DNA from 2 places in the Bacillus sp. GB_SG_008 genome. Region 2 is predicted to be linked to the other one. Evidence: a T-box and tRNA genes for the amino acid it is inferred to sense, from the RefSeq annotation. Region 2 holds a T-box; the other holds one or more tRNA genes.

Region 1 (24,605 bases), on a different contig from region 2:
TACCTGTACCGATTGCCCAAATTGGCTCATATGCGATAACAGTTGCTTTCACTTGCTCTTCTGTTAAACCTGCAAGTGCCTTAGTCACTTGACCTGCTACAAGATCAAATGTTTTTCCGCTTTCGCGTTCTTCTAACGTTTCACCACAGCAAACGATTGGTGTTAAACCGTGCTCAAATGCTGCTAACGTCTTTTTGTTTACTGTTTCGTCTGTTTCAGCAAACATTTCACGACGCTCAGAGTGGCCAAGTACTACGTAGCTCACCTTTAAGTCGCTAAGTGCTACTGGGCTAATTTCGCCAGTGAATGCACCATTTTTTTCGAAGTGCATGTTTTGTGCACCTACTTGTAAGTCAGTTCCTTCTGAAGCTGCTACAAGACGCTCTAAGAAAAGAGCTGGCGAGCAAACAACCGCATCAACAGCTGTAGCTGCTGGGATTTGACCTTTTACTTCCTCTACGAAGCTAACTGCTTCAGATAGAGTTTTATTCATTTTCCAGTTACCTGCGATAATTGGTTTACGCATGCTTTGCACCGTCCTTTTTCTTGGCTGCTAATTATTTGTCGTTAAGACAAACTACACCAGGAAGTTCTTTACCTTCCATAAATTCTAATGACGCACCGCCGCCAGTAGAAATGTGGCTCATTTTATCAGCCATACCGAATTTTTCAACAGCTGCTGCAGAGTCACCACCGCCGATAACAGAGTATGTACCTTCTGCATCTGCTAATGCTTGTCCTACTGCTTTTGTACCTTCTGCAAATGGAGCCATTTCGAACACGCCCATTGGCCCGTTCCATACAACAAGCTTAGAGTTTTTAATTACATCTGCATAAATTGCACTTGTTTTTGGTCCAATATCCAATCCTTCCCAATCAGCAGGGATAGAATCGATATCTACCACTTGTCGGTTTGCAGTTTCAGAGAAGTCATCTGCAATGACGCAATCAACTGGCATGTAGAAGTTTACGCCTTTTTCTTTTGCAAGCTGCATAAACTCTTTTGCTAGTTCAATTTTGTCATCTTCACATAGAGACTGTCCGATTTCATGACCTGATGCTTTTACAAATGTATAAGCTAGTCCACCGCCAATGATTAAGTTATCAACTTTATCAAGTAGATGACGAATTACACCGATTTTATCTTTTACTTTCGCACCACCGATGATTGCTGTAAATGGACGCTCTGGATTAGAAAGTGCTTTCCCTAGTACTTCTAATTCTTTTTCCATTAAGAAACCTGATACTGCTGGTAAGTAATCTGCAATACCTGCAGTAGAAGCGTGAGCACGGTGAGCTGCACCGAATGCATCATTTACGAAGATATCAGCAAGAGCTGCAAATTCTTTCGCAAGTTCTGCATCGTTCTTTTCTTCGCCCGCATAGAAACGCACGTTTTCAAGAACTAATACGTCGCCTTCGTTCATTGCTGCAACCATTTCTTGTACAGCAGGTCCGAATGCTTCGTCCGCTTTTTTCACGTCTTTACCAAGAAGTTCACCTAAACGTGCTGCTACTGGAGTTAGACGCATTTCTTCTACTACTTGTCCTTTTGGACGACCTAAATGGCTTGCTAAAATCACTTTCGCACCTTGCTCTACTAAATATTGAATTGTAGGAAGAGCTGCGCGAATACGAGTCTCGTCTGTAATTTTGCCTTCTTTCATAGGTACGTTGAAGTCAACGCGGCAAAATACTCGTTTCCCCTTTAAATCTACGTCACGAATTGATTTTTTGTTCATTGGATTTCCCTCCGACTAGTTAGGATTGACAAAACCCATTCAAAAGCTTATCACATTTGCTTAGAAAACGAAAGAAGGGAGAGGGAACAAACCCTCTCCCTCGTTTTGTCATTAATTACGGATAAACTTATGAATTAAAGACCTTTAGAAGCGATATAGTCTACTAAGTCAACTACACGGTTAGAGTAACCAGTTTCGTTATCGTACCAAGAAAGTACTTTAACCATGTTGCCTTCCATAGTCATTGTAGATAATGCATCAATTGTAGAAGAGTTTGTGCATCCGTTATAGTCGATAGATACTAATGGCTCTTCGCTGTATCCAAGGATACCTTTTAATTCGCCTTCAGCTGCTGCTTTGAATGCTGCGTTTACTTCTTCAACTGTTACTTCTTTCTCAAGCTCAACAACTAAGTCTACAAGAGATACGTTAGCAGTTGGAACACGAACTGCACCACCGTTTAATTTACCTTTAAGTTCTGGTAATACTAATGCTACTGCTTTAGCTGCACCAGTTGTAGTTGGGATCATGCTCATTGCTGCTGCACGTGCACGACGTAAATCTTTATGTGGTAAGTCTAAGATTTGTTGGTCGTTAGTGTAAGAGTGAATTGTTGTCATCATACCGCGTTTTACGCCAAATTTTTCGTTTAATACTTTAGCAAATGGAGCTAAGCAGTTTGTAGTACAAGAAGCGTTAGAGATTACGTTATGATTAGCTGCATCGTATTGTTCGTGGTTAACACCCATAACAATTGTGATATCTTCGTCAGAAGCTGGTGCAGAGATGATAACTTTTTTAACTGATCCACCTAAGTGTTTTTCAGCATCTGCTTTTTTAGTGAAACGTCCAGTAGATTCTACTACTACTTCTACGCCGTAGTCGCTCCATGGTAATTGAGCTGGGTCACGCTCAGCGATAACTTTGATTTCTTTACCGTTAACAACGATGCTGTCGCCGTTAGAAGATACTTCTGCATTTACTGCTCCATGAACAGAATCATATTTTAAAAGATGTGCTAATGTTTTAGCATCTGTTAAGTCATTGATTGCTACTACTTCCACGTTAGGGTTGTTAAGAGCTGCGCGGAATACCACACGTCCGATACGTCCAAATCCATTAATACCAATTTTAGTCATTTGAATTTCCTCCTTGGGGGATGTATATTAAGGGTTATTTACCCTTTACTAACTCTTTTGCTGCACCTTCATCTGTGATGAGTAATGAAGTGTGCCCTTGCTTAATTACTGCTTGAATTGCTTTCGCTTTTGATGAACCTCCAGCAACTGCAACGACATGAGATACATGTTGTAAATCTTCGAGCTGCATGCCGACCGTTTGTACTTTATGGACAACTTCACCTTGTTCATTAAAGTAATACCCAAACGCTTCACCGACTGCCTGCATTTCTTTAATTTTCATCCAATCTGCTTCTAAAGTACTTCGTCTACGCGCCATCGTTAAGGCATCACCAATTCCGTGAATGACAATATTGGAAGATCGAATCAACTCAAGAATTTCTTTCACAGAAGGTTCCGTCACAATGGACGCATATGCTTCGCTACTCACATGATCGGGAACATACAATAAGCGATAGTTGCTCATCGTATTTTGTGCCATTTTCGCACAGATTGTGTTCGCTTCTAGCTCAACACTCTCTCCTATTCCACCGCGTGCTGGGACAAATAATGTATGTAGATCCCTGCAATCCAATTGCATCATATCAGCTACGGCAGCTATTGTTGTTCCTCCAGTCACAGCAACGATATTATTCGCTGTCAGACGATCTTTTATACAAGCAACACAAGCGCGGCCCATCTCGAGCTTGACCCAAGGTGATTCATCACTATCACCAGGGACAACGAAAACTTCATCCAAGTCTAATGTTTCCTTAAGCTGTTTTTCCAAAACCTTTAAACCAGAAATTTCTTTCATAAAGTCTTCCAAAGCAAGAACAACAGCTGTTCCTTCTTCTGTTAATGTCATTCCAGAAGAGGCGACGTGAACCAAGTTTTCTTCTTTCAAAACTTGCACTTCACTTCGTAATACTCGTTCTGTCATACCAAGACTTGCAGATAAGTTTCTTCTACCAATAGGTTGTGTTAACCGAATGTACTGAAGAATTTGCATTCTTGTTTGCATAACAGGTAGCAGATCAGGTAATAATTTTTTCGTATACTGAATCCATGAGCGCATCATATTTTATCTCCTCACCACATTGGTTCATTCCCTATGTGGTCATTATATGTCCCGTAGTGACAAATTGTGTCCCACATAGAGTAAAAAAATAATCCCTGCTACGGTTATTATTGTAACAGGAGATCCAAAGTTATTCAACTCTTATTGCGCGAATTATGCTGTTTATTATGACATCTTTGTGAATGATTCCATATTCTACCTCTTTCCCCTCAATTTCAACGACAGGAATCATAAGATGATACTTCTCTAACAGCTGCTCATCCTCATAAATATTTATTTCCTTTAGATCAAATACATATTCAGTTTTCAGCTCTTGCAGAAGTTGTTTCGCCTTCTGACAAAGACCACATTCTTCCTTTGTATATAGAATAACCTCCATGTTCATCACCTATACAATCGTTTTTCGCAGTGAAGACGCCGGAATGTTTAACTGCTCTCGATATTTCGCTACCGTTCTGCGCGAAACAACAATTTCATGTTCTTCCTCTAACATTTTTGAAATCTTTTGATCTGAGAGTGGTTTTTTCTTATCTTCTTTCCCTACAAACTCTTGAATAAGCTGCTTCACCCTCTTTGTTGAAATTGCTTCATCCTCTGTTGTTGCTACTGCATTACTAAAGAATGATTTCATCTCAAATAAACCATATGGTGTTTGCACATATTTATTACGCGTTGCACGGCTGATTGTTGACTCATGGACACTTAATATCTCAGCCACCTCTTTTAATGCAAGCGGTTTTAAATATTGAGGGCCATTCATAAAGAAGTCGCGCTGCTTTTCAATAATTACTTCCATTACTTTCAGAAGCGTTTGTTTTCTTTGTTTTAAACTGCGCATAATCCATTGTACATGCTGATATTTTTCAGACACATAAGAAGCAACGTCTCTTTCACTATTATGAAGGAGCTCACTATATTCTGAATGAATTTCAATCTTCGGCATATTACGTTCATTCATTTGGAGCACCAAACGATTATCCTCTTTTTTCACCGCCATATCAGGAACGATGTACATCGGTTTTTCCGAAGAAAATGCCAAACCTGGTTTCGGCTGCAGTGATGTAATAACATGAACAGCTTCTTGCAATTCTTCCGTACTACATTTCAGCACATTTACTAACTTGCGCCAATCTTTTTTTACAAAATATGCAAAATGTTCGTCCACAATCATTTCTGCTAATGCGCTCTTTTTTTGTAAGCGCTTTAATTGAATTGATAAACACTCTTGAATATTTCTTGCAGCTACCCCTGCTGGCTCTAATGATTGGACGAGCTCCATACCGCTATTAATTTCTTCTACACATACTGATAATAATGCTGCTAATTCCTCGTTTGTTTCTTGTAAGTACCCGTTCTCATCCACATTTAAAATAATGAATGAGGCAATTTTTCTTTGTTCTTCATCTATTTTATAATACTGCAATTGATTGACTAAATGTTGTTGAATCGTTGTTGAATCGACACTATAAATTTCCATTTGATTCTCTGTTTGTTTACTTGTTGTTTTACTCTTTTTCTTTTCCCTGTCAAATCCCCCCAACTCAATAAGGGGATTCTCTAGCGATTGCTCATACAAAAACTCCGTTAATTCCTGCACATTGTATTGGAGCATTGTAATCGCTTGTCTTAACTCTTGCGTCATTGCCAAACGTAAACTTTGTTCTTGTAAAAGACTTGCTTTCACCCTAATCTCCCCCTCACTTCTATTGTACAATAAGTTTCTCAAAAGGAGAATCCTTACAAAATACCAACATCCATATATTATTACTTCATATGTATTAATTAAGTTTATATATTACAACCAAAAAATGAGTAATACCGAAAGAAAATGCCAAAATCTTAAAAATAATCACAAATTTTATACCACATACTAATAGTAACTCCTATTTGAAGAAATAACAATTAAAAAGAGTAGTTTAAGTATAATGAAGTTTCGTTATACTTAAACTACTCTTTTTCTCCTGTATATTCTGGTAAGAACTTTATAAACAAACTAATAAAAACCCTAACTTCAAAATATAAGTCAGGGTTTTTTTACGCGCCCAGAGGGATTCGAACCCCCGACAGACGTGGTACCGGAAACCACCGCTCTATCCAACTGAGCTATGGGCGCATGAAATATATAATAGCATCAAGGACTTCCCTTATGCTTACAATCGCAAGAGACACTTTCACGCCGCCTTGCGTAATGTTTATTATACGATATCTTCGTTTTGGAAGCAATTACTTATTACGTCGCAGTTTACAGAACGACTCTTATCTTTCACTACAGCTAGATATCGAAATGAAAAAGCCATCTTTATATTACATGTAACTTCACTTCTTCTATACTTTCGTCCCTTCAACTTTATCCGTTCATACAATAAAAGAAACGCCCGCGTCGATTGACGACACAGGCGTATAACTTAAATTATCAGTAGCAAATTCATAAATACCCGAAATGAAAATGAATTATTTATGCAAATGATATGGAACCGTTGTAATCACGATATCTTTATGACGAATAAACCACATTCTTAAAAGGAGTGCACTCTGGTTATGTAATACATGATGCCACCATTTGTGTGGAATAAACTGAGGAATAATAATATGGATATGTCCCCCATTTTCTTGTTTCGCCTCTATTGTTTTAATAAGACGATTCAGCGGTTCAAGAATAGAGCGATATTTACTTCGAAGAACTACCAGCCTACAAGGATTTCCCCACTCTTTCCACTTCTTCTCCATTTTATCTATAGATTGGTCATCGAAACCAACGTATACAGCAACCGGATCAACATCTAAGCTTTTCGCAAAGGAAATCGTATTGTTCACAACACGATGAACGCCCGACACTAAAACAAGGGTGACTACCTGACTTGCTTCTGGACGTATGCTTTGCGTATCAATGCGCAGTTCTTTTGCAATATCTTCATAATGCTTGTGAATAGCCATTGAAATAAAAATGATAATAGGCAATACAACTAATACAACCCAAGCGCCGCCTGTAAACTTTGTAACAGCGAAAATAACAGCAACTATTGATGTGATAACAGCACCAACTGTATTAATCGTAAGCTTAATTCTCCAATGTGGTCCTTTAACTCGTTTCCAGCGGCGCATCAAACCAATTTGCGCTACTGTAAACGAAAGGAAAACACCGATCGCATACAATGGAATTAAAGCATTCGTATGCGCGTGAAACGAGATAATCAAAATACACGCCAATGATGCTAACACAATAATTCCGTTTGAATACCCTAAACGGTCTCCGCGATTTGTCAAACTTCGAGGCAAAAATCCATCTGCGGCTACAATCGCAGCAAGCTGAGAAAATCCTGTAAATGTAGAATTTGCCGCTAAAATCAAAACAATAAACGTAAACCATATAATGAGTTGATATATAATTCCGTGCCCAAAATACATGCCAGTCAACTGAGACAGCATCGTGTTGTGCGGATCTGGCGTAATTCCCTTCACATACAGATGATACGAAAATCCTAACAGTGTCACAGCTGTGATCGAGCCCAAAGCAATATAAGTTCTAATTGCATTTTTTTGCTGTGGTTCTCTAAAAATAGGAACTGCATTCGAAATTGTCTCAATTCCTGTAAGCGCCGAACAAGCTGAGCTGAACGCTTTCAAAATCAATAAAGTTGTTAATCCTTCTGGAACCGTTCCAAAGGATGGTGTAGTTGATTGTGTAAAGCCGTGACGAAATTCATCAAAAAAGCCGGTAAAAATTAAAATTAACATACAAACCATAAAACCGAATGTCGGCCAAGCAAAAACGCGCGCTGATTCTGCTACTCCTCGCAAATTCACAAGTACTAAGAGAATAACACACAAAATGGCCAAAATCGTTTCATAAGGAGCAACTACAGGATAAGCAGATGAAATCGCTTCTATAGCTGCAGATACAGATACAGCCACAGTCAACACGTAATCAACGAGCAACGAACTAGAAGCAACAAGAGAAACCCATCGCGGCTTGAAGTTATCTTTTGCGATGGCATATGCTCCCCCGCCGTTTGGATATGCCAAAATTCCCATAATATACGATACAATCAAAATTGCCAAAAGAACGATAGTAGAAATGGTAATAGGCAAGATCATCCATTTGGCATCAGGACCAAGTCCTACAAGCTCTGTCATTCCTGATTCAGGTCCATACGCAACGGATGAATACAAATCCGCTGAGAGAATAGGAAGTGCAATCAACCAAAACAATTTGTTATGTTGTGCATGAAGCTCCGATGTTCGCATAGGGCGACCAATTAAAAATCGCTTCACACTACCGAAGTTACTTGCAGAAAACCAAATTGCGGCCAATGCTAGTATGATTAATACTGCTTCCAACCATCTAACTAAAGTGTGATGATCCATAGCTTTTTCTCCTTTTAATTGCTATTTTTTATTCTCTTATTTTAATTGATACATAATATTTTGAACAACAAAATCTAAACTATGTAGCTTTCGAAAATATCCACAATAGAAAATCTGCAATCAACGTTTAGAAATTTATTATATATAATACGAAAAACCCGCTAGCTTCATGCTAACGGGCTACATAATATTAACTTTCTTGTATTTTTTAAAATTCGATATACGACACATCTAATAAAGTGAAACTTTCATCAGTGGGTTCTTACTATCCGCGAATAGTGGGATAAATAAAATTAAAAATGCTTCACTTTCAAGGAACCCTAAAATTGGTAATTATATTTCAGTGCTCATTCACAAACTCTAATGATTGAAATCAAACTCAATCAGAGGAGGAATTACATTATGACTGTAATTACAAAACTTAAACAAACTGTTTCAGGATTAAAAAGTGCGCAAGCAAGCTTAGAAGGATTCGCTCTTGATACTGATAACCAACAAGCGAAGCAATTATTTCAAAGTGCAGCTCAGCAAACGCAATCAATTATTGAGACTTTATCTCCACGTGTTCAAGAAGTTGAACAAGAAGAACCTCAATATACACAGCAATAACGATATAAGGAAAACTGGCCATTCACAAGCCAGCGTACTGCAAAAAACAGAATGATACTTATTAATGTACGCCTACATAGGCTAATTCATTATTATATGTATACTTTCTGATTAGCTGAAAAAAGGGTGATGTAATATCATCCTTTTTTCAAATCAAATTACATAAAGCAATAGAAATGGAATGATACCATGCGAAAATTCGGAACAATCTCCTTGTTATTCCTTCTCTTATCCAGTTTCCTATGCGGATGTCACAGTCCATTAGATAAAAAAGATACACAAGAAAAGCAAGAATCAGCACAAGAAATAAATAAAACAGATGCGAAACTAACAAAGATAAACATAGAATCCATTAATCAATCGATAGCGGATGAAGCGAAAAATAAGATTCTTGACATGGAAGAAATAGTTGATGTAAAAGCTGTTAATTTAAATAACGAGCTTTATGTAGCTGCAAAACCAGAGCACCATGAACGCTTTCAACTAGACAAATTAAAAAAGGAAATGAAACAGACATTAAAAAAGATGTATCCTAATTTAAAAATTTATGTAAGTGTAGATAAAAAAATTTTTATGTTGCTCGATAATTTAGAAACAAAGATTAAAAATAAAGAAGTAGATAAGGAAGAAGTAAAAAAACAGCTAAAAATAGTGAAAAAAGAAATGCATTCTGATACGTAAGGATACTTTTCAAAACAGAAAAGGAAGGATTCATATGTCAAAGAGAAACAAAGATTTAACACCAGTGCAGCAAGAGTATAAACAATTTGAAAAGCAGCGTGAACCGAAGCGGCCTGTTCTGAAAAATTGTATAAGAGCTTTTTTTGTCGGCGGTTTTATTTGCTTAATCGGTCAACTTATCTCCACGTTTTATATTACTTATTTCGATTTCACTGAAAGATCAGCCGGGAATCCGACTGTAGCTACAATGATTTTTATCTCCATGCTCCTAACAGGCTTTGGTGTGTACGATCGATTAGCTCAGTTTGGCGGGGCTGGTACAGCTGTTCCTGTTACCGGCTTCGGAAATTCAGTCATCGCAGCTTGTATTGAACATCGTACAGAAGGCTTTGTTCTTGGAGTAGGCGGGAATATGTTTAAGCTAGCAGGATCCGTTATTTTATTTGGTGTATTTTCCGCTTTTATCATCGCACTTATTAGAACCATTTTCGTTCAATGGGGAGGTTTTTAAATGTTACAAGGTCACCGAACATGGGTATTTGAAAATAAGCCTGTGATTATATCAACTGGTGTCATTGGCGGACCATTTGAGGCAAATGGAAACATCCCTGAAGATTTCGATACATTGCACGATAATTTATGGTTAGGACAAGACTCCTATGAAAAAGCACATCGAATTTTATTTGAAGAAGCTTGCAGCAGGGCAACAGAAAAAGCAAAACTGCGTAAAGAGGATATTCAATTTATTCTAGCAGGAGATCTTATCAATCAAATCACTCCCTCAAGTTTTGCCTCCCGAACACTCGGCGCTCCTTATCTTGGATTATTTGGAGCTTGTTCTACTTCAATGGAAGGCCTTGCTTTAGGGGCAAGTATTGTAAATGGAAAAGGGGCGAAATACTTATTAACAGGAGCATCTAGCCATAATACCGCTGTTGAAAAGCAATTCCGATATCCAACTGAATATGGAGGACAAAAGCCCCCTACCGCTCAGTGGACAGTAACTGGAGCAGGGGCTGCTTTATTAAGCGATCAAGGAGACGGACCTTGTGTTACATCAGCAACAATTGGAAGAGTTATTGATATGGGTTTATCAGATCCATTTAATATGGGAGGTGCCATGGCGCCCGCTGCTGTCGATACGATAGAAGCACATTTAAGGGAACGACAAATTGATGCCTCCTACTATGACTTAATTGTAACAGGTGATCTCGGTCATATAGGACGCGAAATTGCCTTTGATTTACTGCGTAAGCAAGGAACATCTATAACAAGCGAACAGTTTCAAGATTGCGGATTACTCATTTATAGGGAAGATCAACCGATTTTAGCAGGAGCAAGCGGTCCAGGCTGTTCAGCAACTGTCGTGTACGGGCATTTATTAAATCGAATGAAAAAAGGGGAATTCAGCAAAATGCTCGTAGTCGCTACCGGTGCTTTACTTTCCCCATTAACTTTCCAGCAGCAAGAAACAATTCCTTGTATCGCCCATGCAGTATCCATTGAAGTTGGAGGTGTACAATAAATGATCTATTTTTGGGCTTTCGTAATTGGCGGCGCCATTTGTGTGATTGGTCAAATTATGTTTGATGTCTTTAAACTTACCCCCGCTCATACAATGTCAACGCTTGTTGTCATTGGTGCCATATTAGATGGATTAAATTTGTATGAACCATTAATTGATTTTGCTGGAGCCGGTGCAACAGTTCCTATTACAAGCTTCGGTAACGCCCTTGTTCACGGTGCGATGGCAGAAGCGGCTGAGCATGGCATCATTGGAGTTATAACAGGAATGTTTGCAGTAACAAGCGCTGGTGTATCTGCCGCGATTATCTTCGGTTTTATCGGAGCTTTATTATTTAAACCAAAAGGATAAGAGGTGTTCTCATGACCGTTGTTGCTAGTGTAAAAACATGCCTTGCCAGCTTAAAAGGCGCACAGGCAAGTTTAAGTACACTTTCACAAAACGCTGCTGACGAAGAAGCGAAACGCGTTTTTCACGAATGTATGATAGAAATGGATAGTGTCATCGCTGATTTACAAAGGCGAGTTTCAGCATTAGAACGAGAAGAACCACAATATAAAGGATTTTAAGAAGACTGGAGGGACTTTATATGCCTAACATTCACATACCAGAATGGCCGCTTGTCATTATACGTTCTTTATGTGTCTTAATTGTTTTATTCGCCATTACGAAATGGCTTGGCAAAAGACAAATCTCTCAACTTTCCTTTTTTGAATACATAGCCGGTATGACGATTGGTGATATCGCTGCAGAAGTATCGACAGGATTGGAACAAAACTTCGTCCACGGTATTTCTAGTATGCTGGTTTTTGCTATCATACCTTTTTTCGCAGGACTGATTTCCTTAAAAAATAAGACAGTACGAGATTTTGTTGAAGGTAAATCCACTATTTTTATAAAAGATGGCAAAGTACTCGAAGATAATTTAAAAAAGGAAAAATATACGAGCGACGAACTACTAGAGCTTCTTCGAAAAAAAGATGTATTCAACATGAACGATGTTGAATACGCTGTTCTCGAACCAAGCGGGGAATTAAACGTTTTATTAAAGAAAGACAGACAACCACTAACCGCAAAAGATATTGCATTAAAAGTACCAAATGAAAAAGAAACACACACAGTCATTATGGATGGAAACATACTAGACGAACCGCTTTCAGCTAGCGGCCATAACCGCGCTTGGCTTCGCGCTGAACTCGAAAAAATTGGGGTTGCACTAGATAATGTTTTCATCGGACAAGTCGATTCTTACGGACAACTAACTGTCGACATATACAACGATAAAATCCAAATGCCTTCTCCTCAAGACAAGCCATTATTACTCGCTTCCTTAAAGAAGTGTCATGCTGATCTCGAACTATTTTCTTTAGAAACGAAATCAAATGCTGCTAGCAGCATGTATGCAAATAATGCCAAGAAGATAGAGGAAATTTTAAATAAAGTGACTTATCTACTTAAAGAGTAAAAGAGAAAAGAACGCTTATATATGTAACGGCGTTCTTTTTTGTATGGCAGCCTTTCTCCATATTTGATATGTTTAAATTCATACAATTCGGTTATGATGAGGAAGGTAAAGAAGAAGGGAATTCCTTATTTATAGCGAATTAACATGATACACCTACATATTTTTTAAACTGAAGTGGTTTCGTTTGACCTTTATTGACCATAATTGTATTATAAAACTAACAAATGTGTTAAAGGAGGAAGTTACACATGAATTTAATTCCTACAGTTATTGAACAAACAAATCGCGGGGAACGTGCTTACGACATTTACTCTCGTTTATTAAAAGACCGCATCATTATGCTTGGCAGCGCAATTGATGACAACGTAGCAAACTCTATCGTGTCTCAGCTTTTATTCTTAGAATCACAAGACCCAGAAAAAGATATTCATATATATATCAACAGTCCTGGCGGCTCTATTACAGCAGGTATGGCAATTTACGATACAATGCAATTCATTAAACCAAAAGTATCTACAATTTGCATCGGTATGGCTGCATCTATGGGCGCTTTCCTACTTGCTGCTGGTGAAAAAGGAAAACGTTTCGCTCTTCCAAACAGTGAAGTTATGATTCACCAACCACTTGGCGGTGCACAAGGACAAGCGACAGAAATCGAAATCGCTGCAAAACGCATCCTATTCTTACGTGATAAATTAAACAAAATTCTTTCTGAGCGTACAGGTCAAGATTTAGAAGTAATCGAGCGCGACACAGAGCGCGACAACTTCATGACAGCAGATAAAGCACTAGAATATGGCTTAATCGATAAAATCTTTACAAATCGCTAAGAAAAGCGGACTACAAAAAAAGCTATCGCACATTCGCGATAGCTCTTTTTATCCCGCTATTCGCGGGCAGTAAGACCCCCACTGATGGAAGTTTCACTTTATTGTTCTTTTTGCACATAAGCAACAAGTGCTTCTAATGCTGCTGTTTCATCTGATCCTTCTGCAGTAATTGTAACTTTACATCCAGATCCAATTGCTAAGCTCATAATCCCCATAATACTCTTAGCATTGACTGTTTTTCCGTCTTTCTCCATAAAAATATCGGCTTGAAAACGATTTGCTTCTTGTACAAACAACGCTGCCGGACGTGCTTGCAATCCAGTTTTCAACAACACCTCTACCTGTTTTTGAACCACAGCTCCATTCCCCTTTACCTTTTATTTTTTTACAACCGCTTCTCCAGCACGCAATTTATCAGCAATATCATCGATTTTACGTAAACGATGGTTGATACCCGATTTACTAATGTTCCCCCCGGATACCATTTCCCCCAATTCTTTCAATGTAACATCTTGATAATTGATACGCAGTTCTGCGATTTCACGTAATTTATCTGGTAAAAAATCCAGACCAACTGTTTCATCAATATAACGAATATTTTCGATTTGCCTTAAGGCTGCACCAATCGTCTTATTTAAGTTTGCTGTTTCACAGTTCACAAGACGATTTACAGAATTACGCATATCGCGCACAATGCGAATATCTTCAAACCTTAAAAGAGCATTATGAGCACCAATAATATTTAAGAACTCGGTAATCTTTTCCGCTTCCTTTAAATACGTAATATACCCTTTTCGTCTTTCTAACGTTTTACTATTTAATGCAAACTCGTTCATAAGTTCACATATCGCATCATTATGTTCTTTGTATAACGAGAAAATTTCTAGATGATATGATGATGTTTCCGGATTATTAACGGAACCACCAGCTAAAAACGCACCGCGTAAGTATGAACGTTTACAACACTTTTTCTCAATTAATTCTTGTGAAATATCACGAATAAACGAAAAGTCCTCTCGTACAATGTGCAAATCCGATAAAATTTCACGTGCTTTTTCAACTAAACGAACGATATACACATTATTTTTCTTTAAGCGCATTTTCTTACGCACAAGCAACTCAACTGTAACGTTATATCCTTTTTTCAATAATGTATAAATCCTTCGAGCAATCGCTGCATTTTCCGTTTGAATATCAATGATTACACGGCGATTTGAAAAGGAGAGTGAACCGTTCATCCGAAGTAATGCTGATAGCTCTGCCCTCTCACAGCACCCCTTCATTTCAAGCTTTGTCAGCTCTTTCTTTGTTTCTGATGCAAATGACAACCATTTCACCTCCTGACAAAATGTAAAAATTATTTTCATGCCCTAAATGAATTTGTAGCGTTACCTCAAAGAAGTAACGCCTTCCATCATGCAAGCCTATTCATTATTTCTACAAGCTTACAATTTATATTAACGAATGTAAAATCGAAGCTAATTTTACTGTGTCATGACGCACAACTTGATCATCATATTTTACTAAACGATCTTTAATCAACTTAATATTATGCGATGTAAAATGCTCTTCATCAATTGTAACTGGCTTCGACATTTCTTCTGCATAACGCCCTAATAATTCAATTGGAATTGGTTCATCGTTCACTATTGCTGTATCAATAAACGCTTCTCCAAGATGATCGTGCAATGCTTTCACATGATCAAACGCTGTATATCCCCTTGTTTCACCAACTTGAGTCATTACATTACACACATACACTTTCTTCGCTTTTGCACGAAGGACTGCATCGCCGATTTTTTTTACCATTAAATTCGGCAAAATACTTGTATACAGACTACCTGGTCCAAATACAAGTAAATCAGCTTTTCGAATTTCCATTAGTGTTTCATGAAGCGGTTCGACTTCCCCCGGTGTTAAAAATACACGGTTAATCTTTTTGCCGTAATACGGAATTTTAGATTCCCCGCTTACAATTTGCCCGTCTTCCAATTCCGCATGCAAAACAACACTTTGATTCGCAGCTGGAAGTACACGCCCTCTTACATTTAACACTTTACTTGTTTCCGTAATGGCATGAAAGAAATCGCCCGTAATAGCTGTCATTCCAGCTAACAATAAATTACCAAGCGCATGTCCTGTTAATCCTTCTCCTGATGTAAAACGATGTTGGAATAACGCCTCCACAAGAGGCTCCACATCAGACAACGCAACAAGCACGTTGCGAATGTCTCCAGGAGGCGGGATTTCTAACTCATCACGAAGTCTCCCAGAACTTCCCCCATCATCAGCAACCGTTACAATCGCTGTAATATCGACAGGATACTTTTTTAACCCGCGCAATAAAACGGATAAACCAGTTCCGCCTCCCATAATAACGATTTTCGGTTTTCTCTCTTTTTCCATCGCTTAATGTCCCTTTCTCTTCTCCACATCACGATGAGACACATGAGTTGGACACTCTTGCTTCAAATGTTTCGTCAAATATTCTGCAAGCGTAACGGATCGATGTTGTCCCCCTGTACATCCAATTGCAATAACAAGTTGACTTTTTCCTTCTCGCTTATAATGTGGAAGCATAAAGGAAATAAGGTCTGTTAACTTCTCTAGAAATTTATGCGTTTCATTAAATTTCAGTACATAGGATGATACTTCCTCATCAAGACCTGTTAACGGCTTCATGTGTGGAATATAATATGGATTCGGTAAAAAACGAACATCAAATACTAAATCAGCATCAATTGGAATACCATATTTAAATCCAAATGACATCACGTTCACACGAAATGCTTGCTCACTCTCAGTTGAGAATAATTGAATAATCTTTTCTCTTAACTCTTTCGGTTTTAAGTCTGACGTATCAAGGACAATATTCGCGCGCGCCTTCATATCTGTTAACAGCGTACGCTCTGCTTCTATTCCTTTTAACGGAAGACCTGTTAGAGCAAGTGGATGTGAACGCCTTGTTTCCTTATATCGAGTTACAAGTGTACTATCTTTTGCATCTAAAAATAAAATATGAGGAATAATCCATGTACGCTCTGTTAAATCATCAAGCGCTCCCCATAGGTGATCAAAGAACTCTCGGCCACGCAAATCGATACCGAGCGCTACTTTATTCATTTTCCCTTTCGAATCTGCCATTAATTCAACAAACTTCGGCAACAACATGGGCGGTAAATTATCCACACAAAAATATCCTAAATCCTCAAAGCTTTGCAGAGCAACCGTTTTTCCTGCTCCGGACATTCCTGTAATAATGACCATTTTAATATCATTATGTGCGTCCATCATTATCCCCCCCTTATGGTTTAACTCGGATCCAATCGATACGAAAGTAATTCAAAATTTGGTGTATATACAAATGTACCGTAAATAATACCATTTCCTTTAATTAAATAATCAATAATATGATAATCTCCTGGCGCCATTGGCAGCTCATCAATCTTATCAACTGTATGCCAGCCTATTATCCCTTCTTCGCTTTGCAATTTATTTTCTCCTGCAAAATCTGTAGCTAAGAAGGAAAACATCATCCATTCAGAAACAACCTTATCTCCTTCTTGGATCACAAAAGTAAAGACACCTTTTAATGTTGGATTTTTCAAATAAATACCCGTTTCTTCGCGATATTCACGAACAACCGACTCTCTTACTGTTTCGCCGCGCTCCATCTTTCCACCTGGAGCAACCCACCAATTTCGACGAGGCTTTTGTAATAGGAGAACTTCATTATCCTTGATTAACACACAGTTTGTCACTCTTTGCAAGCTTCTCACCTCAGCTACTTATAACAGGGAAATTCCCATTATATACTCACTTCATTATACTATCAAATACAGTTTGTCACAATGAAGGAACTTCCGGTCTCCAACAAATAAAAAAGATGATGGGAGACTATTCCCATCACCATTCAGTGAAAAAAATAAAGTGAAACTTCCATCAGGGATTTTTTTCATCCCCCACCTATATTTCTTGTTTTTCTCTGAATCTTGAGGCGGGAATCTTACTGCTCCAAAGTAGCGAAAAAAATTTTCTTATTGGAATACTTCAGCATATTAATTTGATCGGCAGGTGGCAGGCCCCAGGGAGAGGCCTTGTACAATTATTGATCATCCACAATAATATATGCTGTTCTTATTGGTCCATGTACACCTACGACAAGATTCATTTCAATATCAGCACTGTTTGATGGGCCAGAGATGAAGTTCAAACAGGATGGGATTTTTTCACCCTTCATATTTTGATTATGAATCATCTTTGTAGCTTGTGTTAATCTTGGCACAATCGTACTTTTCGGGACAATTGCGATATATGATTCAGGAAGAAGACTAACGGGCCTCCCTTTTATACCCTCATTAAATAAAACGACAGTTCCTGATTCAGCAAGAGTGATATCACTAAACGTAATTCCAACATCAGCTGTTTTTGCAAATTCAATACTCTCTTCTTTATGATCTAAGTCCCATTTATGGAAATGTATTTCCCCTTCATTTGTAAAAAATCCACTCAGATCATATTCATCAAATCGTTCATCATAAGAATAAATAACAGATCCGATATTCCATTCTTTCATAAAAGTTTGTAACGTTTCAACAAGATGAGCCTTTGTTGTTCGCTGCACCTCTGTATGAATGGTTTCACATTGTTCAACTAACTTCGATATAAGTTCGTCTTGTGTTAATCCGTCAAAAACGCTCCATTGTGGAGAAACAGACCAACTTGGTTTTTTTACTGTTTCCGGGCGTTTTCTGCCCAGTTTCTCTGATAATTGGGATAAAAATGTATCGCGATTTTGAATAGCCATTATTTCTCCTCCCTTGACCGTTTTTCGAACCAATCTCTAAACGGTTGTTTTTTCGGAGCCGGAAAATCTCTCGCTTCTGTCCAAGCTTTTAACGGCCCTACCCCGCGTTCAATTTTGTCTCCTTTTATAAAAGGCTTTAATGCGTACGGAGCTGTCCTCGCTGCAAGAGAGAACGACCTCGAGCTATTCGCCACTTTTTCAAAGCCTTTCATAGCCATATCCCAAGCTAAAGGAGACTTTTTCGCTTCTTCCACAATCTGTCGGCGATGTCGAATTAACAATTCGTGTAAAGGTATTTTTACCGGACATGCTTCCGTACAAGCACCGCAAAGGCTAGATGCATAAGGTAGATCTTTATATTCATCATACCCTCCTAAAAGCGGTGTCAATACAGCACCAATCGGGCCTGGATAAATTGAGCCGTATGCATGACCTCCGATATGACGATATACTGGACATACATTAATACATGCAGCGCAACGAATACATTGAAGGACACTTTGGAATTCTGTTCCTAAAATATTGGAACGCCCATTATCAACAATCACTAAATGAAATTCCTCAGGTCCATCCGTCCCCCCAGGTTCCGTTAGGCCTGTAATATAACTTGTTAATTTTTGCCCTACAGAACTTCGGCACAGGAGTGTTACTAACACATCCATCTCCTCCCATGTTGGGACAATCCGTTCCATCCCCATAACGGTAATTAACGTTTTCGGAATGGTCGTAACTAACCTCGCATTCCCTTCATTTGCTACAATAGAAACCGACCCGGACTCAGCAACAGCAAAATTACACCCAGTAACACCTACATCCGCTGTTAAAAAGTCATTGCGCAAATAGTTCCGTACAAACCTCGCCATTTTTTCAGGATCAGCTGTTCCGGTATACCCTATTTTTTCTTTAAACAACTCGCAAATACTTTCTTTATCTTTATGAAGACAAGGAACAACAATATGTGATGGCGGATCATGGTCATTAATTTGTAAAATAAATTCTGCAAGGTCCGTTTCTAGTACTTCCCCGCCCACTTCTTCAATTGCTTCATTTAGACTGATTTCTTCCGTTACCATAGATTTTGATTTCACAATTTTTTTCGCATTTTTCTTTTTTATAATCCCTTTTACATATTCCCTTGCCTCTTCAGCAGTCTCTGCGAAATAAACAAAGCCCCCGTTTTTCTCAACATTTTCACTGAGTTGATATAAATAATAATCAAGGTTTTCTAATGTATGCTTTCGAATCTCTTCTCCTAAAGAGCGCCATTCTTCCCAATTCCCAAGACTCTCAGTTGCTTTTAGTTTCTTACCTCTAAGGCCATCTTGCGCTTTCGCAACAGCCCTTCTCATGAATTGATCACCAACGGCCGTTTCAGTACGTTTATGAAAGGGATCATTTCCAATTTTCATTCCCATTTTTATATCCCCTTTCTATCTTCATTTAATACTTGCGCAATATGCTTTACCTCAATTGGATAACCATTACGTGTTAATCGGCCTTTTATATTCATTAAACAGCTGCAATCCATCCCGATTAACACTTCCGCACCTGTTTCCATAATATGTTTCACTTTTTCATCAACCATTTGCTCTGAGATTTCTGCCATCTTCACTGAGAATGTACCGCCGAATCCACAGCAATCATAATTGTGTGATAACGGAACGACTTCTAACCCTTTTACATGTTTTAATAACTTTTGAGGAGGCTCCTTAATACCCATCAACCGGCTCATATGACAAGATGTATGAACGGTTGCTTTTTTATGAAGTTCCGCACCTAAATCTTCTTTACCTAACACTTCTACAAGAAATTGTGTAAATTCATATGTTTTATTCGCCAGTTCAGTAGCTTTTTGCCGCCATTCTGTTTCACTTTCAGAAAATAAGCTTGAAAACTCGTGAACCATCATGACACAAGACCCGGATGGTGCCACAACATATTCTGAACCAGCAAATGCTTCAATCATATGTTTTGCAGCCGTTTTCGTTTCTTTTTGATAACCGCTATTATAAGCAGGTTGACCACAGCAGGTTTGATCTTTTGGAAAGTCGACTTCACAACCTAAATCTTCAAGAATTTCAACAACATCTTTTCCTACTTCTGGATAAAAAACATCTCCAAGACAAGTAATAAATACGGATACTTTCATATTGACACCTCCAAATAAGGTAAAGTAGCGGGATAAAGTGAAACTTCCATTCGAAGGTGCTTTTCCTTCAAATGGTTAGTTGAACCAATCGGGTTCTTACAAGCAGTTCTCCTCCTTGAATTTCCACCTTCGCTTACTGCGGATACAGTAGAAAAGCAAAGATAATCACTGTATGTTCAAGTAACTTTGTCAACCAATCTACCTTTTTGTATTTTTAGTAAAAAACGTAAAAAATATGAATAAAAATGGTAAGTAAAGGAGAAAAACTTTTGAGGCATCCTTAGAGAAAGTTATACAGAACTTGTCGACTTCTGAGGATCATCTAGTGACAAATCGAGTACTGTTATATTTATTAGGAAGAGAAAATGAACCTTCTGTCATGAAGGTACTAAAGCAATACTATGAACATGCATTACATTTTTCAAAACAATGGATTGAAAGTGGCCAACAACTTGCTGTGATTAAAAGCTCCATCGATAGTAGTAGAACAGCAGAACTGTGGATTTTACTGATGCTTGGTTACCAAGTACATCATGCTATTCCTGGAAAAAAACCTTCTTTTAAACTGAAGAACTAAAATTACTCATGAGTAATTTATTAAAAGCTTAATCAGGAGGAGGAGAATAGTTATGGTAGCATTTTACGTGCTCATTATTTCATTCTTTTTATTTCTAGGTATGGGGCAAATGGGTTTGTCTTATTTTGATAGTTGGCACACATCACTTCAAGCAGCTATTGCTGCTATGTTACTTATTGCTGCTTCCGCCAGGTGGGGAAAGAGAAAAACTGACTTAATCCGCATGGTACCATCGATTTTCCCCAGACCTGATTTAATCGTCTTGATTACTGGTTTGTTAGAAATTGCTGCAGCGATAGGTATATTAATTCCATCTATGTCTAGATTGACTTCCATTTGCTTAGCGATCTTACTCATCGCTATGTTTCCAGCAAATATCAAGGCATCAAAAGAGAGGTTAACTATCGCTGGAAAACATCCTCCCTCACTATGGCTACGAACTAGTATACAAGTCACCTTTATTGTACTAGTACTGCTCGCAGGCTAACAAATCCACTTAACTATGGGGTCTTACTGTATAAACAAAAAAATAAGTGATTGAGGGCTGTCCCTCAATCACTTATTTCTTACTAAAATAGGATACAATCGCAAATCCTAAAATAAACATAATAATAGAGCTTACAATCGATATACCGCCTGTTGGAATACCAGGAAACACCACTGCAATTGACCCAATAACAAGTCCGATAATTGCCGCAAATGTTGCACTTTTATAATGCGTTAATAAATAGCTAATTCCTTTACTACTCACAACAAACCCTACCATAACGCCCGCACCAATTACTGCAATTAGTGGTAGATTCAATGTTGTTAAAGCTTCAATCGCCGTTGGATACACACCAATGATTAATAAAATAAACGATCCACTAATCCCTGGAAGCAGCATAGCCATACTAGCCATCCAGCCCGCAAGGAACAGCCCAATCGTATTTGAAATTGTTAACGTCATAATTGGGTCTGCCGCTTTATCTGGTTTAAAAAATACTGTTACGGCTACAAGAGCTGCAGCAACAAACAATATAATAATATGTCCTGCTTTAAATGTTTCCTTCGCATTTGCTTCCTTCATTAACATTGGTAAAATACTCAAGATTAAGCCAAGGAAGAAAAATTGCGTTGGCTCATAATGATTTTCCAGTAAATACTTAATTACATGACTTAACGTCAAAAACGCTGCCGCTATACCAGCACCAAGCGGAATCAAAAACGCTAAATGTTTTTTCCACTCACGACTAAAGAATCCGCTGATGGCTGCAAGTAGTTGCTCATAAATCCCCAGTACAACAGCGATTGTGCCGCCACTCACACCAGGAATTAAATCACTAACTCCCATACAAAAACCACGATATACATTACGCCATTCCATCTTGTGTACATTCCTCATTTCTTTTGCATATTTTTCCCAAATTAAAGTATAACAACAAAAGAAAAAGAGTAGTAACAAAACCCAAAAGCATATATGACATCTCGATAACAATTAAAGTGCCGAAATCCTATATCACAAAGAAGAGAAGCTACCCTAATAAAGATAGCTTCCCTTCTTTGTTGATTATTTTCCTACTTTTAATTCTTCTACTAGTTCTTCCACATAATGCTGTGCACTTTGCGCTGCAATACTTCCATCACCAGTTGCTGTTACAATTTGACGAAGCATCTTTTCGCGAACATCACCAGCTGCGAAAATACCAGGAACCTTTGTTTCCATACGTTCATTTGTTTCAATATAACCATTTTCATTTGTGATACCTAACTCTGCAAATGGTTTAGAAAGTGGTAGCATACCGATATAGATAAATGCGCCATCTGTTTTAAACTCTTGCTCTTCACCGCTATTTACATCCACAAGTGTTACGCTGCCTACTTTTCCGTTTGCTTCGTTAATTTCTTTTACAGTATGATTCCAAATGAAATTAATTTTTTCATTTTGGAAAGCACGGTCCTGTAAAATCTTTTGTGCACGTAATTGGTCACGACGGTGAACAATCGTTACCTTCGTTGCAAAGCGTGTTAAATACACACCTTCTTCAACAGCTGAGTCGCCGCCGCCAATAACAACAAGCTCTTTACCTTTAAAGAATGCACCGTCACATACCGCACAGTATGATACGCCGCGGCCGCCAAGTTCTTTCTCTCCTGGCACGCCAATTTTCTTATATTCCGCACCGCTCGCTACAATAATTGCACGTGCTTTATATTCTTTCTTTCCAGCTACAATTGTTTTATATTCTTTCCCATCAATAACTTGTTTCACATCACCATATGCGTATTCTGCACCGAATTTCTTCGCATGTTCAAACATTTTGTTTGATAAGTCTGGCCCTAAAATATGGTCATATCCTGGGTAGTTTTCTACTTCTTCTGTATTTGCCATTTGTCCGCCTGGGATACCGCGTTCAAGCATCAGTGTGCTTAAATTCGCACGAGATGTATACACAGCTGCTGTCATCCCCGCTGGACCAGCTCCGATAATAATTACGTCATAAATTTTTTCTTCTGCCATATTGCTCATCTCCTGTTCTTATCGCTCTTTTGATACCCTCATTATACTGCTGGCAACTGGTTTTTCCCAGCGATTTGCTTGCATTTATCCCGCTATTCGCGGGCAGTAAGACCTCCACTGATGAAAGTCTCACTTTATCCCGCATTAACAGACAGTAGGACCCCCACCTCAAGATTCAGAGAAAAACGAAGAAGATAGGTGGGGGATAACTGTCCGTAAAAGCCCGATTGGTTCAACTAACCATTCGAAGGAAAAGCACCTTCGAATGGAAGTTTCACTTTATGCATGCAAACGTCTCACTGCTTGCACATATTTTCGTACAGTTGCTACCGATACATTATATATATTACCAAGCTCTGCCTGCGTCAGCTTATTTTGGCACTCGCCTCTTACAATATATTCAACTGCCGCTGACCAGCCATATACATTTGTAAAGGACGTTTCGCTCGTGTATAAACGTATAAATGTACAAAACCAAAGATGTAAACATTCTTCAATAAGCTCATCATTTTTTTTCGTATAATTGTATAAAGCATCTGCAATGCGAATACATTGTTCAAACTGCTGCAGTTCTCCTGGAATACTTTTATGACTGTTAATTAAAAAGAAATAGTTCGCTAATTGCGATACAATTGGAACACGATTAGGAGATTGCATAACATCAAAGAAAAAGCCAAGCTTTTCTGGTGTTGTCAGTTCATTCATTAAATATAAAGCGAGCATTTGTTCTTCCAATGTTTCACTTTTTTGAAACGATTGCTGAAGCTCTCGGAATAAAATATTTTGGCCTTCATCTACTAAATTAATAGCATTCCAAGGTTCTTTTCCCTTTTTATCAGGATGTAATTCCACTACATGCGCCCACATTTTCTCGGCTGTTTGCTCATCCTTTACCATATAGGCAGAATATGCAAACCAATAATAAAAGCTAACATCACCTTCGTAACCTTGACGTTTTAACACTTTTAACCATTTATATGCACTTTCAAAACGACCAATTGTCGCAAATGTTGTCCCTAGTTTCACCCGATGTTCAAACGACATCGGATACACTGTTTCCAATTGCTCTGCTAACTTTTCTACTTGCTTATATTCCCCAATAGAATATAGAAAAATAAGCGTATTACATAACGCATGAATATTCCCTGGATTCTTC
Region 2 (6,634 bases):
TTTTTCAGAATCAATCGAGTATGAAACAGGTACGTCGATTCAAACTTTCAACATTATTGAAACGAATGCTACTGCTGATGGATATGAAGTTCTATTGGATATTGATTTAGACAGTGGTTACGAATTAGAAAAAGTAAAAATGAAAATTACCTTTGAAGAATTAGCAGGATACGAAACAACTGATATTCATGAAGGAGTAAAATACGCTTTAGGATTTTTTTCATGAATGATCGCACCGACATAAAAACCTTCAGTGTACTGAAGGTTTTTATGTAAAACTTAACATTGTCGTTTTAAACAAACAGGTTTCCCATTTTGCAAGTTTTAAACCGGCCTTATCGAATGCTTGAAATAGTATATTGTAGTTTATTCTTTTAAAATTTTTGTTGTTAGTTATACACTCTAGTAATTTGTCTTTGCCAATGTACATGTAAAACATCCGATATTCCTCCTGCAAGGTATTATACAACCAAAGCTGCTTCATTGACTTGCTTACACTCATGGCCTGACGTTGTTTCTTATCAAGAAAACTTATATATCTTTTCTTTACTTTCATATGCATGGATGAAACTCGTATACATTGCCGTTTGATACGAAAGTATATATCTATAACATCAAGATTGCTCGCTTCTTTTTGCTTAAGTACGAATGAAGCATTTTCACATGCTAATTGTTCTATCTCTTCAGCTGTAAAAAACAATGATGCTTCCCGTTTCACTGCGTTTGTACAATCTGCAGAGTGAAATAGATTAAATATCCCATTCATTGCTCCAAACGTACATCGTATCGTTCCTTTCTTTGCTTTTTCAGGCTTGAAGTTTCCCTTCCACTTTTTTTCAATCAGCTCGGAAACCGATTTGTACGGTGGTTGTGGTGTACCTTGAACCAACACACATAAACTTTCTCCTAAATTCAAGAATTCAGATTCTAATTCCCACCACCATTCAGAATACTCCTTATTTTCATCCCAATATAAACGCCGGCATAAATTCGGTGTAATCGTCACATATTTGCAGGCAAGAATTTGAAATCCTCTTCGCTCAAGAAACGACAGAATTTCTCGTTCTAAATTTAAGTATACTGCGTCTGGTTTGCATATTACGAACCCTAATTTGTCCCAATTCAATATCTATATCCCCCTTCCACCCTATGTAATAATATATGGAAGAAAAGGAAAGTTGCTCATGCAAACATAATAATGATTATGTTCATACATCCAATTCGAACTTTCAACATTATTGAAACGAATGTAAATGCTGATGCATATAAATTTTTTTGAATATTGATTTAGACAGCTATTACGAACCAGAAAATGTAAAAATACAAATTACCTTTGAGGAATTAGTAGGATACGAAACAACTGATATTGAAAAAGGGATAAAATATGCTTTAGGGTTCTTTAATAAGTAATTGTATAATGTTTAAAAAAAGTACCACCTGTTAAAGGTGATACTCATTCTTTCATGATAAAGTGAAACTTCCATCAGTAGGGAGTTTCTTCATCCTCCACTGATGGAAATCCTGCCCAGTCAGGCGCATGCCAACAGTTATCCCCCATCTATACTCTAAACCTTGAGATGTGGACCCTACTGCTCCAAAATAGCGAGATAAAGTTATGCACTATCCAATTAAGGAAGTTGAATGCTGAAATACAATTTCACCGTCCAACATTGTCAGTTCAACCTGTATATCCTTAATCTGTTCGTGAGGAACGTTTAGAATCGGTTTATCCAAAACAACCAAGTCTGCAAGTTTTCCTACTTCGATGCTGCCTTTCACCGCTTCCTCAAAACTTGCGTACGCACCATTCCAAGTAAAGAGTTTAATTGCTTCCAAAATGCTAACACGCTGATTGGCTCCGACCTCTTGTCCGGATGAACTCAAGCGGTTAACAGCGACATGAATACCAAGAAGTGGATTTGGCATGATAACCGGGCTATCAGAAGCAGCTGCAGCAATGATACCAGCATCAATATAATCGCGGAGGGGATACATATGATTTACTCGCTCACAGATTTCCAATTCGAGGTATTTCCATAATATGTAGCCACTTTACTGTTCGACAAAGGCCGGCTTTCCCTGCTATCACTTTTGCATCTTGAAAATGTCTATGCTTTAAGATTTCCTGTACTGATAAATTAACCCCAGTATTCATTTTATCGTACACCTCTTTAGAGTTTAGAAACTTTAATTCTAATAATATTTTATTTGAAAATTTAAAATTATAAAAAGTATAAAAAAACTAAATACAGGTAATTTTCCCGTGCTCAAGTTTTCTCATAACCCTTGTTTAGTATGACATATGTCATATACAACACTTTATAAATACTGTAATTTATAAAGTGTTGTATAGCATAATAAGTATTTTATATAAAACTAGAATGATATTTTACTTGTTATAACATTTTGTAACAAAATGCTATAGGACATCATATAAGTACGTTGACAAGACTTTTTTATAAAAAAGTTTGTATGTGATAACTAGAAAAACTAACTATATTTGGAGGATTAGTATGAAGTACGAGATTATAATATTTGATGCAGATGAGACTTTATTTGATTTTAATAAATCCGAAAAAGATTCTCTTAAAAATACTATGCTTGCATTTAATATAGAATATGATGAAAATCATCATTTGAAAGTATACAAGGATATAAATACCGCTATATGGAAAGAGCTTGAGGATGGACTTATTACTCAGAAAAAATTAAATGTTGAAAGATTTAAACGGTTATCAAATAAATTAAATGCTGAATTTGATGAAGTTGAATTTGCACAATTATATATGAAACATTTATCTTATGCATCTTTTTTATACGATGAGAGTATAGACCTTGTAGAAAGTCTGTATAAAAATTATAGACTTTCTATAATTACTAATGGTCTTAAAGATGTTCAAGATAATAGAATAAGAAAATCTATTATAGCAAAATACTTTGAAGATATCGTAGTCTCTGAGGATGTTGAGGTATCAAAACCAGACCCTAAAATATTTGAGCACGCTTTAAACAATATACAGCATACTGACAAGAGCAAGGTATTGATGGTAGGAGATAGCTTAACTTCTGATATACAAGGCGGGATCAATTTTGGTATAGATACGTGCTGGTTTAATCCTAATAAAATTGTAAATACATTAGGATTGAAACCTACTTATGAAATTTCAAATTTGATGGAGCTTAAAAATATACTAAAAAAATAGATTTATTAAGATAGTGGTTGTCTCAAAATGATTGAAAACTCGTTTTGAGTACAGCCTCTTTTATTTTATAAAAGTAATCTAGGTTTACTAATTAGCTGAAATGTTATAAATAAAAAAGAGAAAGAAATTGATAAACACTCAATTCCCTTCTCTTTCACATCCTCTACATCTCCTCAGGCGCTTCCATCCCAAGCAAACGTAAACCTTCTTTTAATACAATTTCCACCGCATATACGAGCGCAACTCTACTTTCTTTCTCTGCATTTTCTTCTAAAATACGAACGTTACCATAATATTTATTAAACGCCTGCGCCACGTCTAGTAAATACTTTGCAATATGAGATGGCTCGTATTTTCCAAAAGCTGTTTCAATTACTTGCGGAAAGCGATTTAACAGTTTTATCACTGTCCAGCTTATATCATCTGTTAACTGTAATTCTTGTTTCTCAATATCTATATCGCTTTTTTTCAATAGCGAACAAGTACGGGCATGTGTGTATTGTACGTATGGTCCTGTTTCTCCTTCAAATTTCAACATATTTTCAAGTGAAAATTCAATGTTATGCATGCGTTCGTTTTTCAAATCGTGGAAAATAATTGCGCCAACACCGACTTGCCTTGCTACTTCATCTTTCTTTTTCAAATTCGGATTTTTCTCTTCAATATTTTGTTTCGCTAGCATAATTGCTTCTTCTAGCACTTCTTCTAATAAAACAACTCTTCCTTTACGAGTAGACATTTTCTTACCATCTTTTAAAATAAGTCCGAACGGAACGTGAGCCATACCTTCTACCCACTCAAATCCTAGTTTCTTTAATACAGTGAAGAATTGTGAAAAATGCAAGCTTTGTTCTTCCCCAACGACATATAATGCTTTATCAAATTCATACGTATTTTGGCGATATAATGCAGCTGTTAAATCACGCGTTGCATAAAGAGTGGCACCATCTGACTTTTTAATTAAACATGGCGGCATTCCTTCTGCCTCTAAATTTACAACTTGTGCCCCGTCAGATTCTTCTAATAGGTGATGTTCTTCTAGAAGCGAAACAAGATCATCCATTTTATCATTATAGAAAGCCTCGCCTTGGAAATTTGAGAATTCTACGCCAAGCAGTTCGTAAATACGAGAAAACTCTTTTAAAGATTCGTGACGGAACCAGTTCCATAAATATACTGCTTCTTCATCACCATCTTCTAATTTTTTAAACCAAGCACGCCCTTCCTCTTCTAACTCGGGGTATTCTATTACTTCTTCATGAAAACGTACATATAACTTAAATAGCTCACGAATTGGATCTTCTCTTACAAGCTCTTCATTCCCCCATTTTTTATAAACAGTGATTAGTTTCCCAAACTGCGTTCCCCAGTCACCAACGTAGTTAATACCAACAACTTCGTAACCACATTTTTCACATATATGTTTTAGTGCATTTCCGATCATAGTAGAACGTAAATGTCCCATCGAAAATGGTTTAGCGATATTAGGAGAAGAATAATCAATCACAACTGTTTTTTCTTGACCAAAGTACAACTGTCCGTATTCTTCTTTTTTATCTATAATTTTACACAACACTTCGTTACTTACAGTTTGACGATCGAAGAACACATTGACATACGGCCCAACCGCTTCGACTTTTGTAAAAAATAGGTGAGATAATTTATCCGCTAGTTCCTGTGCAATAACTGCTGGTGCTTTTTTATATTGTTTCGCTAATGTGAAACAAGGAAAAGCGGCATCTCCAAATTCATCTTGCTTTGGCGTTTCCATTAGATCAGTAATTTGTTGTAATGATAAACTTGGGTCTAATACATCGAATACATGTTTTGCAAACTTCATTTTATATTCCATCATTCTTCCTCCTTTTTTAATCATAAAAAAACTCGTCTCTTTTTTAAAAAAAGAGACGAGTTTACACCCGTGGTACCACCCTTGTTGTTCATAACGAACCACTTTCCCGTTTATAACGAGGTTGGGGATCCCCGGCTTACTCTACTATACCGTTCAAGCAGCATCTCCGAAGTGCGCTTCATTATTTTCTCTGCGCTAGGCTTTCACCATCCCTAGCTCGCTATCGCTTCTGAAAATAATTACTCTCTTCATCCAAGATTTTCTATACAATTTATTATAGTCCATTATACATATTATCTGACAATTAGCAAGTTTCAATTACACCAAAATGAAATTTAGAGCTTTTTCGTTTATATACAAAAAAGTTATGTTTTTTAAAACGCGTACTACGAAAATGGTCTTTTAAAACAACACGTTTCCTTGCTACACGCTTAGCCTCTTCAATTGTTTCATCCGTAATATCATTGTACAGCGCAAAATGTTTTAAACCGCGTATACCGTCTGATTCTAATACTGTTTCTTCAAACATTGGGTCTAAATACACAACATCATAACAATTCTCTGCACATTGTTGTAAAAAAGCTAAATGCTCCGTATGATTCACTGTAATTCGTTGCATTGCTTCATTTATTTCTGTCACACCGGCATTCCATTGCTTAAGACCTTTCTCAATCAAATATGCCATATAGCGGTTGCCTTCTAACCCAGTGACTTGTCCTGCTTCTCCTACGGCATAACTTGCAACGATGCTATCAGATGCCATACCTAGTGTGCAATCCAATACTTCCATCCCTTCTTCTAGCTGCGCAGCTTGCAGAAATGGATCATGTTCACCGCGCATTAATCGCTTCACGCGAAACATCGCTGAATTTGGATGAAAAAAGAACGATTCTTCCGTTCCTTGCGGAAAAATCGCTAAACGATTTTTCCCAGTAACAAGTACATCTTGTTTATATTGATCATGTAATTCATAAATAGGACGGTCATTTCTCGCAAAAAAAGAACATTGTAAATCTGCTGCTATTTTTTCAGCATATGCGGTCATTTCTTTATTTGTTCGCCCTGCTGTCGTTACAATCATTCTGCCACCTCATTACAAAGAAAAAGGGAGAAAATCTCTCCCTTTTTAGCAATGCTTTTCAAAAGCTTGTTCTAAGTTATTAATAATTTCATCCATTGTTGCACCTTCAATTTCATGACGGTGAATAAAGTGAACTACTTCTTTACCTTTTAATAGTGCCATAGATGGTGAAGATGGCGGGATATCATCAAAGTAAGAACGCATCATCGCTGTCGCTTCTTTATCTTGACCTGCAAATACAGTTACAAGATTGTCAGGTTGCTTCTCAGAACGTACAACCGCTTGACCAGCTGATGGACGCGCTAAGCCTGCCGCACAACCACAAACAGAGTTCACAACAACTAATGTTGTCCCCTCTGCATTTTCCATATATTCTTGCACATTTTCTGCTGTTGTTAATTCTTTAAATCCCGAGCGTACTAATTCTTGGCGCATTGGAATTACCATTTGACGCATGTATTCTTCGTATGCATTTGTCATGTTACTAATCTCTCCTTC

What was found. A T-box is a leader RNA that pairs with one kind of tRNA and senses whether it is charged. The one in region 2 lies ahead of argS (arginine--tRNA ligase), so its partner is inferred to be a tRNA-Arg.
Region 1: it has a tRNA-Arg gene. The T-box ahead of argS (arginine--tRNA ligase) is inferred to sense a tRNA for this amino acid. The anticodon was not compared.

The regions. Positions count from the first base shown of each region.
Region 1 is NZ_JBPZSK010000002.1:340,052-364,656, reverse strand. It holds gene tpiA (triose-phosphate isomerase) at 1-526, opposite strand, end outside; gene ACTDJC_RS06785 (phosphoglycerate kinase) at 558-1,742, opposite strand; gene gap (type I glyceraldehyde-3-phosphate dehydrogenase) at 1,877-2,881, opposite strand; gene ACTDJC_RS06775 (sugar-binding transcriptional regulator) at 2,916-3,938, opposite strand; gene ACTDJC_RS06770 (glutaredoxin family protein) at 4,072-4,320, opposite strand; gene rpoN (RNA polymerase factor sigma-54) at 4,330-5,625, opposite strand; tRNA gene ACTDJC_RS06760 (tRNA-Arg) at 5,979-6,054, opposite strand; gene ACTDJC_RS06755 (APC family permease) at 6,393-8,306, opposite strand; gene ACTDJC_RS06750 (DUF1657 domain-containing protein) at 8,709-8,915, shown strand; gene ACTDJC_RS06745 (YhcN/YlaJ family sporulation lipoprotein) at 9,105-9,596, shown strand; gene spoVAC (stage V sporulation protein AC) at 9,631-10,107, shown strand; gene spoVAD (stage V sporulation protein AD) at 10,108-11,121, shown strand; gene spoVAE (stage V sporulation protein AE) at 11,122-11,472, shown strand; gene ACTDJC_RS06725 (DUF1657 domain-containing protein) at 11,484-11,690, shown strand; gene ACTDJC_RS06720 (DUF421 domain-containing protein) at 11,711-12,586, shown strand; gene clpP (ATP-dependent Clp endopeptidase proteolytic subunit ClpP) at 12,835-13,416, shown strand; gene ACTDJC_RS06710 (HPr family phosphocarrier protein) at 13,515-13,772, opposite strand; gene whiA (DNA-binding protein WhiA) at 13,794-14,744, opposite strand; gene ACTDJC_RS06700 (gluconeogenesis factor YvcK family protein) at 14,869-15,822, opposite strand; gene rapZ (RNase adapter RapZ) at 15,826-16,707, opposite strand; gene ACTDJC_RS06690 (NUDIX hydrolase) at 16,728-17,186, opposite strand; gene ACTDJC_RS06685 (LutC/YkgG family protein) at 17,522-18,223, opposite strand; gene ACTDJC_RS06680 (LutB/LldF family L-lactate oxidation iron-sulfur protein) at 18,223-19,638, opposite strand; gene ACTDJC_RS06675 ((Fe-S)-binding protein) at 19,641-20,372, opposite strand; gene ACTDJC_RS06670 (hypothetical protein) at 20,698-20,949, shown strand; gene ACTDJC_RS06665 (DoxX family protein) at 21,002-21,436, shown strand; gene ACTDJC_RS06660 (DUF368 domain-containing protein) at 21,509-22,315, opposite strand; gene trxB (thioredoxin-disulfide reductase) at 22,499-23,449, opposite strand; gene ACTDJC_RS06650 (tetratricopeptide repeat protein) at 23,729-24,605, opposite strand, start outside.
Region 2 is NZ_JBPZSK010000004.1:289,293-295,926, forward strand. It holds gene ACTDJC_RS12925 (hypothetical protein) at 1-226, shown strand, start outside; gene ACTDJC_RS12930 (nucleoside-diphosphate kinase) at 269-1,126, opposite strand; partial or broken gene ACTDJC_RS12935 (amidohydrolase family protein) at 1,621-2,010, opposite strand; gene ACTDJC_RS12940 (hypothetical protein) at 2,009-2,155, opposite strand; gene ACTDJC_RS12945 (YjjG family noncanonical pyrimidine nucleotidase) at 2,514-3,203, shown strand; gene argS (arginine--tRNA ligase) at 3,367-5,055, opposite strand; T-box leader at 5,104-5,319, opposite strand; gene ACTDJC_RS12955 (class I SAM-dependent methyltransferase) at 5,360-6,136, opposite strand; gene ACTDJC_RS12960 (BrxA/BrxB family bacilliredoxin) at 6,182-6,616, opposite strand.